DNA from 2 places in the Priestia sp. JV24 genome. Region 1 is predicted to be linked to the other one. Evidence: a T-box and tRNA genes for the amino acid it is inferred to sense, from the RefSeq annotation. Region 1 holds a T-box; the other holds one or more tRNA genes.

Evidence for each region. The T-box of region 1 lies ahead of leuS (leucine--tRNA ligase). A T-box ahead of a tRNA ligase gene usually reads a tRNA of that ligase, here a tRNA-Leu.
Region 2: it has a tRNA-Leu gene. The T-box ahead of leuS (leucine--tRNA ligase) is inferred to sense a tRNA for this amino acid. The anticodon was not compared.

Annotation. Positions count from the first base shown of each region.
Region 1 covers NZ_JAPCIN010000023.1:792,899-798,074, reverse strand. Annotated here, with positions in the region: gene OK414_RS25345 (MDR family MFS transporter) at 1-161, shown strand, start outside; gene OK414_RS25340 (GntP family permease) at 318-1,640, shown strand; gene OK414_RS25335 (hypothetical protein) at 1,705-1,893, shown strand; T-box leader at 2,137-2,355, shown strand; gene leuS (leucine--tRNA ligase) at 2,420-4,834, shown strand; gene OK414_RS25325 (rhodanese-like domain-containing protein) at 5,074-5,176, shown strand, end outside.
Region 2 covers NZ_JAPCIN010000008.1:17,137-22,312, forward strand. Annotated here, with positions in the region: gene OK414_RS02060 (hypothetical protein) at 61-1,527, shown strand; tRNA gene OK414_RS02065 (tRNA-Leu) at 1,757-1,838, shown strand; tRNA gene OK414_RS02070 (tRNA-Gly) at 1,911-1,984, shown strand; gene OK414_RS02075 (B3/4 domain-containing protein) at 2,100-2,765, opposite strand; gene queG (tRNA epoxyqueuosine(34) reductase QueG) at 2,895-4,031, shown strand; gene OK414_RS02085 (amidase domain-containing protein) at 4,104-4,991, shown strand; gene trmL (tRNA (uridine(34)/cytosine(34)/5-carboxymethylaminomethyluridine(34)-2'-O)-methyltransferase TrmL) at 5,056-5,176, shown strand, end outside.

The sequences.
Region 1 (5,176 bases):
TGATTGGTCCTCTCTTTGGAGGCGTTATTTTCGATGCGTTTAATATGTCTACACTGTGCTATTTATTAATTGGACTATTGCTATTCAGCATGTGTACAACATGGATATACGATTATAAATTAAAAGAAAAACGTCAGCGTTCATTAACCATCTCTAAATAAATAGAGATGGTTTTATTTTTGAATGCTTAATAAACGTAGGAATGTCTTCAGTATTCCTTTAATAATATAATAAGGGTTGTGACAAGCAAAGAAAGGAGTATATACCTGTAAATGTGTAAGCGTTTTCTAATTATATGACTTCATGGGGGGCTAAACATGCTTAGTATGATTGGATTAATTGGAGGATTATTGCTGCTCATTGTATTAACGATGAGAGGCATGAATTTATTTATAGCAGGTCCGCTCAGTGCTTTAGTTGTTGCGTTAACAAGCGGAATGCCTTTATTTCCACAGCTGGTGAAAGAAGGAGAAGCAAATTTTGTTGGAAATTACATGTCTGGTTTCACAGGATTTATTGCTTCTTGGTATTTAATGTTCCTATTGGGCGCCGTCTTTGGAAAAGTGATGGAAGACAGCGGGGCTGCTGATAGTGTTTCTCGCTGGATTGTCAGTAAACTAGGAATGAAAAGAGCAGTGTTGGCGATTGTACTTGCCTGTGCGGTCTTGACATACGGAGGAGTCAGTCTGTTTGTAGTAGCATTCTCTGTCTATCCAATGGCTTTAAGCTTATTCAAACAGGCCGATTTGCCGAGGCGGTTTATCCCTGCTGCTTTAGCATTCGGTTCCGTTACGTTTACGATGACCTCGGCTGGATCGCCTGAAATCCAAAACTGGATTCCAATTGAATACTTAAAGACTAGTCCGTATGCAGGATGGGAAGTTAGTTTAGTTGTAGCAGTAGTGATGGCTGTATTCGGCTACTGGTGGTTAAAGCGCTTGATTTCAAAAGCAGTTAAAAATGGAGAGCGTTTTATATCACGCAAGAAAGATCCAGTAGTAACGGAAAATCAGTCTCTTCCTAATCCTTTATTAAGTTTGCTTCCGCTTGTGGTCGTGCTCATTATTTCTTTTGCACTTCATAAGCCACTTCAGCAATCTGCGCTGATTGTCGCACTTTTAAGCGGGATCATTGTCACTTATATTGTGAACCGAAAGCATTTTAAAGGATTTTGGAATGCAGCTTCAGAAGGAACACTGGGTGCGTTAATTGCTATTGGGAATACAGCGGCTGTCGTAGGTTTTGGAGGAGTTGCTAAGGCTGTTCCCGCGTTTGGAGTGGCTGTAGATGCCATGACGCATATTCCAGGAAGTCCGTTGATTGGAGGAGCTATTGCCGTGAGTGTTATCGCGGGGATGACAGGTTCGGCTTCAGGAGGTCAGGCGATTGCTTTGCCAATTTTAGCACCTCACTATCTAGATGCTGGTGTAAATCCAGAAGCTCTCCATCGCGTAGTAGCTATTTCCTCTGGAGTATTAGATTCCTTGCCTCATAATGGTTATGTCGTAACAACAATTAATTCTATTTGCGGAGAAACTCATAAAGATGCGTATGGATCAGTTGCAGCAATGACGGTGATTGTGCCGCTTGTTGGTCTTGTACTTGCGATCATCCTGTTTTCTTTTGGATTTGGCATTTAATAATAGCAGCTAAAGAAAATAGGGACTGGGATAAAAGTATTTTAGTTGAAGGAAGATCCGAACGATGAATCGTTCGGATCTTTTCATGTTTATGGTGAACGTAGGTTTCATTTGTTTAGGTGCTTCTAGCTGCGGAGTGGAGGGCAAGGTAAAGACTCCTGAAGTAGGTGAGACCCCGCATGAGTGTAAGAAACGAGGAGGCTCATCGGCCGCCAGCGGAAAAAGTCTTGCACGGAAATCAACAGCGGTGTAACCAAGAAATTCATACTAGCGCATTTATCCCATTTGTTCGTCTTTAAATTGGATTGATTTAATTATGTCTCAATCCCTTTTTTGTTTGGCCGTGGATGTATGTTTTTGGGAGAAGTTGTTCATATATAAGAATGAAAGAGAGGATTTAGCAACAAAGCAGTGCTGCATTGCAGAAACTTTTACAAAATCCCTTGAACAACTTGCAGTTTACGAACATATTATTTACAATACAAGGTAGTATGATGTAAAAACTATGATAAGGAATAGTAGTGAACGAAGCGAGCTAAGAGAGCTGACGGGTGGTGCGAGTCAGCAAACGAGCGTTCATGAACTCACCTTGGAGTTGTAAATGTGAAGTAAAGTAACATTTGCCGTCTATCCGCGTTAAGGAAAATGAGTGAGTACATAATTGTGCTAATTTGGGTGGTACCGCGGGAAGTTTATTCAACCTCTCGTCCCTTTGTTTGAGGGATGAGGGGTTTTTTAGTTTAATTAAATACAGCTGGAGCGTACAAGGAGGATTATGTATGGCTTTTAATCATGAAAAGATCGAACAAAAATGGCAAAAAGTTTGGGAAGAAAATAAAACATTTAGAACAACAGAAGATGAAGGAAAGCGTAAATTTTACGCATTAGATATGTTCCCTTATCCATCTGGCGCTGGTTTACACGTTGGGCATCCAGAAGGTTATACAGCAACGGATATTTTATCTCGTATGAAGCGTATGCAAGGATACAATGTACTTCATCCGATGGGATGGGATGCATTCGGACTACCTGCTGAACAGTATGCATTAGATACAGGAAACGACCCGGCTGAATTCACTGAACTTAACATTAATAATTTCCGTCGTCAAATCAAATCGTTAGGTTTCTCTTACGATTGGGAGCGAGAAATTAATACAACTGATCCAAACTACTACAAATGGACACAGTGGATTTTCTTACAGCTATATAAAAACGGCTTAGCTTATGTGGATGAAGTAGCTGTTAACTGGTGTCCTGCTCTAGGAACAGTACTTGCGAACGAAGAAGTTATTGACGGCAAAAGTGAGCGTGGGGGACATCCGGTTGAGCGTCGTCCAATGAAGCAGTGGATGCTTAAAATCACAGCTTATGCAGATCGTTTACTAGAAGATTTAGATGAGCTTGATTGGCCAGAAAGTATTAAAGAAATGCAGCGCAACTGGATTGGCCGCTCTGAAGGAGCTCACGTGCACTTCACAATCGATGGATACAAGGACACATTTACTGTGTTCACAACGCGTCCTGACACGCTATTTGGAGCAACGTATGCCGTTTTAGCACCTGAACATCCGTTTGTAGAAAAAATTACAACAGCCGAACAAAAAGAAGCGGTAGAAGCGTATTTAGATCAAATTAAAAGCAAAAGCGATTTAGAACGTACAGACTTAGCTAAAGACAAAACTGGCGTATTCACTGGTGCTTATGCAATTAACCCTGTAAACGGCGAGAGAATGCCAATTTGGATTGCTGACTATGTTTTAATGAGCTATGGCACAGGTGCAATTATGGCTGTTCCAGCTCATGATGAGCGTGATTATGAATTTGCTGTTAAATTTGAACTGCCGATTAAAGAAGTAGTAGCGGGCGGAGACGTTTCAAAAGAAGCTTATACAGGCGACGGCGAGCACGTTAATTCAGACTTCTTAAATGGTTTAGATAAAGAAGAAGCAATTTCAAATATGATTCAGTGGCTTCAAACAAATGAAAAAGGTGAAAAACAAGTAACATACCGTCTGCGTGACTGGTTATTCAGTCGTCAGCGCTACTGGGGTGAACCAATTCCTGTTATTCACTGGGAAGATGGCACAACGACTGCAGTTCCTGAAGATCAGCTTCCGCTTGTGTTACCAAAAACGACTGAAATTAAACCGTCAGGCACAGGTGAATCTCCGTTAGCAAACATTGATGACTGGGTGAACGTAGTAGATCCGGAAACAGGCAAAAAAGGGCGCCGCGAAACAAATACAATGCCTCAATGGGCAGGCAGCTGCTGGTATTACTTACGCTACATTGATCCAACAAACAGTGAAGTGTTAGCAGATGCAGATAAATTAAAAGAATGGTTGCCGGTTGATATTTATATCGGTGGAGCTGAACACGCTGTTCTTCACTTATTATATGCTCGTTTCTGGCATAAGTTTTTATATGATATCGGCGTAGTTCCAACAAAAGAGCCGTTCCAAAAACTGTTTAACCAAGGTATGATTCTTGGAGAAAACAACGAAAAAATGAGTAAGTCAAAAGGTAACGTTGTAAACCCAGACGAGATCGTAGAAAGCCACGGAGCAGATACGCTTCGCCTTTATGAAATGTTCATGGGGCCTTTAGATGCGTCAATCGCCTGGTCAACAAAAGGGCTTGATGGTGCACGCCGTTTCTTAGATCGTGTATGGCGCTTACTTGTTGACGATAACGGTGAATTAAGCAGCAAGGTTCAAGAAAGCAATGACACTACGCTTGAACGCGTGTATCACCAAACGGTGAAAAAAGTAACGGAAGATTACGAAGGCCTCCGTTTTAATACAGGTATCTCTCAGCTTATGGTATTCATCAATGATGCATACAAAGTTGACGTGCTGCCAAAGCAATACGTAGAAGGATTTGTGAAGCTATTAGCACCAATTTGTCCTCATACGACTGAGGAATTATGGAGCAAACTAGGTCACGAAGATACAATTTCGTATGAGGCTTGGCCTGCGTTTGACGAAGCAAAACTTGTAGATGATGAAGTGGAAATTGTCGTTCAAATTAACGGTAAAGTACGTGCGAAAGTAAACGTACCTGCTGAGGCGTCTCGTGAAGAGCTTCAAGATATTGCAATGGCTAATGAAGATGTTCAAGAGTTCATTGAAGGTAAGACAGTGCGCAAAGTGATTGCTGTGCCTGGTAAATTAGTAAACATCGTAGCTAATTAAGTATTGATGTAGAACAGAACCCCTGACTGCTCTTTAGTCAGGGGTTCTGTTCTAGACCTAAGTGCCTGATGTCCGCCTTTCCGGGTTGACATCAGGCGCTTAGTCAAACCTTTAACTACGATTGGAAGGGCTTAGGCAGGCTGCTGCTTAAGCTTTTCTTATTTAGTGGCATAAAGGTATTTGAATTTGCTACAATAGCGATAGCAAGCTGAATGAAAGAATAGAGAGGAATGACGAAGATGGAAGAAGTAAAAGTAATTACGCCTGAAGAACTTCAAAAACGCGTTGAAAATGGAGAAGAACTTCATTTAGTTGATGTGCGCGAAGATGAAGAAGTAGCAG
Region 2 (5,176 bases), on a different contig from region 1:
TCGCAGGTAACCATTGACGCCATGTTCGATAATAAGAAGCTATCTAAGCAGTACCAGGATATGCTGAACTCGTTCGCTATTAAATCGCCAGTATTAGATTCCTCTGAAATGTTTTCTAACTCAAAATCGTTTATATCGCAATCAAAGGACGTAAAGCAGTTAGAGAAAATGTGGAATTTAACAGAACGGCTACTTGCTGTCGACCCAAAACAAGGTGTAGAAGGCGCAGTAATGGCGATGAAAGAATTAATGAGTGGTGATACGCAATCAATGGTAGAACGTTTTGAGATGCCACGTAAAGCGCTTAATGACATCAAAAATCTACCGTTGGATCAGCAGTTAACAGCTCTAGATAAGCTATATAACAAAATGGGTATGACGAATAAGCTCGTAACCGCAATGGGTAGCACTTCTCTCGGTTATATTACGCAAATTAAAGAGGCACTATCTATGAAGTTTCGTGCAGTCGGATTTGAGGCATTAAAATCGCTTAAACCGGTTATTGTCGACATCAAAAATGCGGTCAGTGACGGCGCACTAGACGGTTTCTTTAATTCGATGGGCCGCGCCTTCGCTTTCTTAGGATCCGAGGCGTCTAAATTTGCGAATTACATTAAAACGAACTGGCCGACTATCAAATCGAATTTCCAATCGACACAATCGCTACTGCAGCCGGTTGGTGATGCGCTGAAATGGGTGTATGACAAAGCGAAAGTAGCAGGCGATTATATTATCCAGAACTGGCCAGCCGTACAGACGACGGTCCTTTCACTCGCAGCAGGATTCGCGACGTTAAAGGCGGGACTAGCGATTGCAGGCGCAATTAGTACGTTGACTAAAGCGTGGGCGTTATATCGTGCAGGAGCAACAACAGCAGCAATTGCGCAGTTAGGACTTAATGCGGCAATGTTAATGTGTCCTACAACGTGGATTGTGGCGGGTATAGCAGCAGTGGTCGCGGCTGGAGTGGCCTTATACCTGAATTGGGATAAGGTGAAAGCTAAAGCGCAACAGTTGTGGTCTAAATTCGGAAGTCTTATTACGAAAATACTAGCATTCTCTGGGCCGTTCGGACAGTTAATCGCAGCAGGTATTAAAGTAATGTCTAACTGGGATTCGATTAAAGCTAAAGCGTCCGTAGTATTCGGAGCAGTTGGCGGGTTCATCGACGGAGTAAAAGCCAAGTTCCATTCGTTCACAAGCGCAGTATCATCATTTAAAATGCCAAGTTTCAAAATGCCGAGCATGGCAAGCACGAAAGCCGGAATGGGACCGTCCAAATCGAAGTCGAAGAAGAAACATTATCACGGTCTATCACGTGTTCCTTACAACGGCTATCAAGCGATCCTCCACAAGAACGAGCGAGTATTAACAGCGAAAGAGAACCGTCAGTATGCAACAGGTAACGGCAGCATCAGTATCGCTAAGCTTGCGGATAGCATTGTCGTTCGTGAGGAAGCTGATATCGATAAGTTTGCTGCGTCATTAGCTCGTAAGATTTATCTTGCTGGCGAGGCAGGCGCATAAAAATAACGGAGTGGCCTCTTCGGCTTGCTCCGTTCTACATATAATAGGAAGAAACTCGCCTAAAATACCGTATATACCCACCGTACAACCAGCGTAAACATACTTCGACAATTTTTTTTCGAAAAAGGTGTTGACTCTTTAGCTATATCGTACTATAATTACATTATCGCTTTTGAACGTGATCGTACGTAGTAATACGGAACAAACGTAGTAGAAAGCTCGATACTATGCCGATGTGGCGGAATTGGCAGACGCGCACGACTCAAAATCGTGTTCCTTCGGGAGTGTCGGTTCGACCCCGACCATCGGTACTTTAGCTTTACTTGACAGGATGATTCCTGTTTTTATTTTTACTTATCGGTCGACAAATTTTGATAATATTTGCGGGTGTAGTTTAGTGGTAAAACCTCAGCCTTCCAAGCTGATGTCGTGAGTTCGATTCTCATCACCCGCTCCATACATATTGTTATCACAACGCAGTGTCTCGCTTTCAAAGCTGAGATGTTGCGTTTTTTATTTTTAGCGTAAATATAGCGTCTATCTTTTCAAGATAGACGCTATATTTACGTACATCAGTTAATGACTTGATAGGTTGCTGCGCCGCCGTGAATTTGAATGAACATGTCACTTAGGGATTTAGTTAGTTTATAAGCCTGTTCTTCTGAAAGTGAAGGCTTTAAATAAATGAACTGTACAGCTTGTGTTGTCTTTTCAGTTACGTACGCTCGGTTAGAATCGACATAAGGGCTTCCGAAAGCTCCTAGGGCATCTTTAGAAATGATTTTATTTTCTAAAGAAATGTTACGTTCATTTAGAGCTTCATAAGACTCTTCTTTTTTACCGATAGTAAATTTGATGGGGCCTTCTAAATTAGAGGAATCATACATTCCAATTGGGACTTCATATTGCAATGAAAAAAAGTTGTTAATGTCCACAGCAGAATTGATAGAAGGCAAATACGTTTGTTTTCCTATTCTTCTAATTAAAGCTTCTATAGAAGGACGGTATTTACTTGGATCAGTTCCAAATGTTTTGAAAAGCTTTCTCCACTCGCTAACACCTTCGAATTCTGTTACTTTTTTTGACTCAAGGTCGAAATAAATGGATTCTTGAAAGAGGCGCAGACGTCCTTTTAGCATTTGAGGAGAATCGCCAACTTCAATATTTTTATATTGAATGATTCCCATTTTAAAAGAAGGGCAAAGCTGTTTAATAGCGGGCGATAATGTAAAGTTCATTTTTTTGATCCTTTCTATTATAATTAGTATTTGTTCGTTTATAGATACCATCCTATCATTTCGTTGAGTGAGAAAACAGTTCAATGCATGAATATATAGAATTTCTTAGAAAGGAGGCCATTATTCACTATGAATGCGTATCAGTTGAAGGAAGAAATTATTTCATATAGCAAAGAGATTGGAATCGATAAGATTGGATTTGCGAGTGCTTCCATGTTTGATGAGTTAAAGAATCGATTGTTAGCACAGCAAGAGTTAGGTTATGCTTCAGGCTTTGAAGAACCTGATATTGAAAAGAGAGTAGATCCCACATTAGTTGTTCCAAAAGCTAGATCGATTATTTCAATTGCACTTGCGTATCCTTCTAAATTAAAGGATGCACCAAAGAGCACAAAGGAAGATCGTCGAGGAATCTTTTGCCGTGCTTCTTGGGGGCAAGATTATCATACGGTTCTACGTGATAGGCTTCAAAAGCTTGAAACCTTCATAAAAGAAAAAGTACCTGCAGCTATCCTTCAATCGATGGTAGACACAGGTGAGCTGTCGGACCGAGCTGTAGCAGAAAGAGCTGGTATTGGCTGGAGCGGTAAGAACTGTGCCATTATTACACCTGAATTTGGTTCCTACGTGTATTTAGGAGAAATGATTACAGATATCCCGTTTCCTCCTGATAAACCGATAGAGGACGGTTGTGGTACTTGTAATAAGTGTGTTGATGCGTGCCCTACGGGTGCGCTTGTAACAGGTGGTCAGCTGAATTCGCAGCGATGCATTGCCTTTTTAACCCAAACAAAAGGATTTTTAGCTGAAGAATTTCGAAGTAAATTAGGCAATCGTTTATATGGCTGTGATACATGTCAAACTGTGTGTCCTGAAAATAAAGGAAAAGACTTTCATTTTCACCCTGAGATGGAGCCTGACCCAGAACTTGCGAAGCCTAAATTAAAACCGCTTTTAACGATGAGTAATCGTGAATTCAAAGAGAAATTTGGACATGTTTCAGGTTCTTGGAGAGGGAAAAAGCCAATTCAGCGTAATGCCATTATTGCACTGGCCCATTTTAAAGATCAAACCGCCGTTCCAGATTTAATTGAATTAATTAAAAATGACGTTCGCCCTGTCATTCGAGGAACAGCGGCATGGGCGTTAGGCAAAATTGGCGATAAAGAAGCGTTAGATATACTTATGAACTTAAGAGAAAAAGAAAAGGACCAAGAAGTAATTGAAGAAATGTCAAAAGGTATAGAGATGCTTCAAGAGATCTAAACCTTATTTTTATTGATAAAGTTAGCTAATGAGTCATAGCGTATAATAAACGCTTAGAAAAGTGGTGACATTATGCTAACAAAAAGGAATGTATTATATACTTTAATTAAAGCGCGTGCGGACAGCTATGTAAAAGGTGAGCTTCATGAAGACTTTAAGCCTTTCATTGAACATCAGTGTGAGCTAAAGCGGTCTCTTATAAAAAAAAGAGAAGTTGATGTTTTAAAATGTAATATGAAAGGTTCTATTCAATCTGCTCATACGGATCAGGAAGAAACAAGAGTATTATATAAGGTGCACATTCAGGCATTTTTAAAACAAAACGATTTTTTCTATATAGAAGAAGAAATTGAAGATCGTTTAGCTCTTTTTTATAAAGATACGCTTATTCAAGATGAGCTGCTGATAAAGGGTTTTTCTGAAGATAAGGCTGAAATGGATGTAGAAGAAGTAGAGGAAGACGAAGAAAGAGCCTCTTATTATGATCGTCTTGCGGCTGTTCAGTATGCAGAAAAACATTGGGATAAACCTAATGAGAGTTATAAGCAGTTTGAGGTAAACTGCACCAACTATATTTCACAGTGTTTGCATGCAGGAAAGGCGCCGATGCGGGGATATCCTAAAAAAGCAAACGGATGGTGGATGAGAGGGAACGCCTGGAGCTATAGCTGGGCAGTTGCTCATTCCATGCACAGCTATTTAAGTAACTCCAAATCAGGACTTCGGGCTGTGAGGAAATCTTCAGCAAGCGAACTTGTCCCGGGAGACGTTATCTGCTACGATTTTGAAGGAGATGGAAGATGGAATCATACGACGATTGTTGTAGCAAAAGACGGTCACGGTATGCCTCTTGTGAATGCGAACACGTATAATAGTCGAATGAGATATTGGGCTTATGAAGATTCAACGGCTTACACGCCAAAGATTAAGTATGATTTTTTCCATATCGTTGATCGGTAAGTCTTTCGTTTTAGCAAGTTAGTGGTATAATGATGAATAGATTTGTTAGCAGAGGTGAAAATTTGTGGGAGTACACGTAGTGTTATTTCAACCAGAAATTCCAGCAAATACAGGAAATATTGCGCGAACATGTGCAGCAACAAATACGACGCTGCATTTAGTTCGTCCGTTAGGCTTTTCAACAG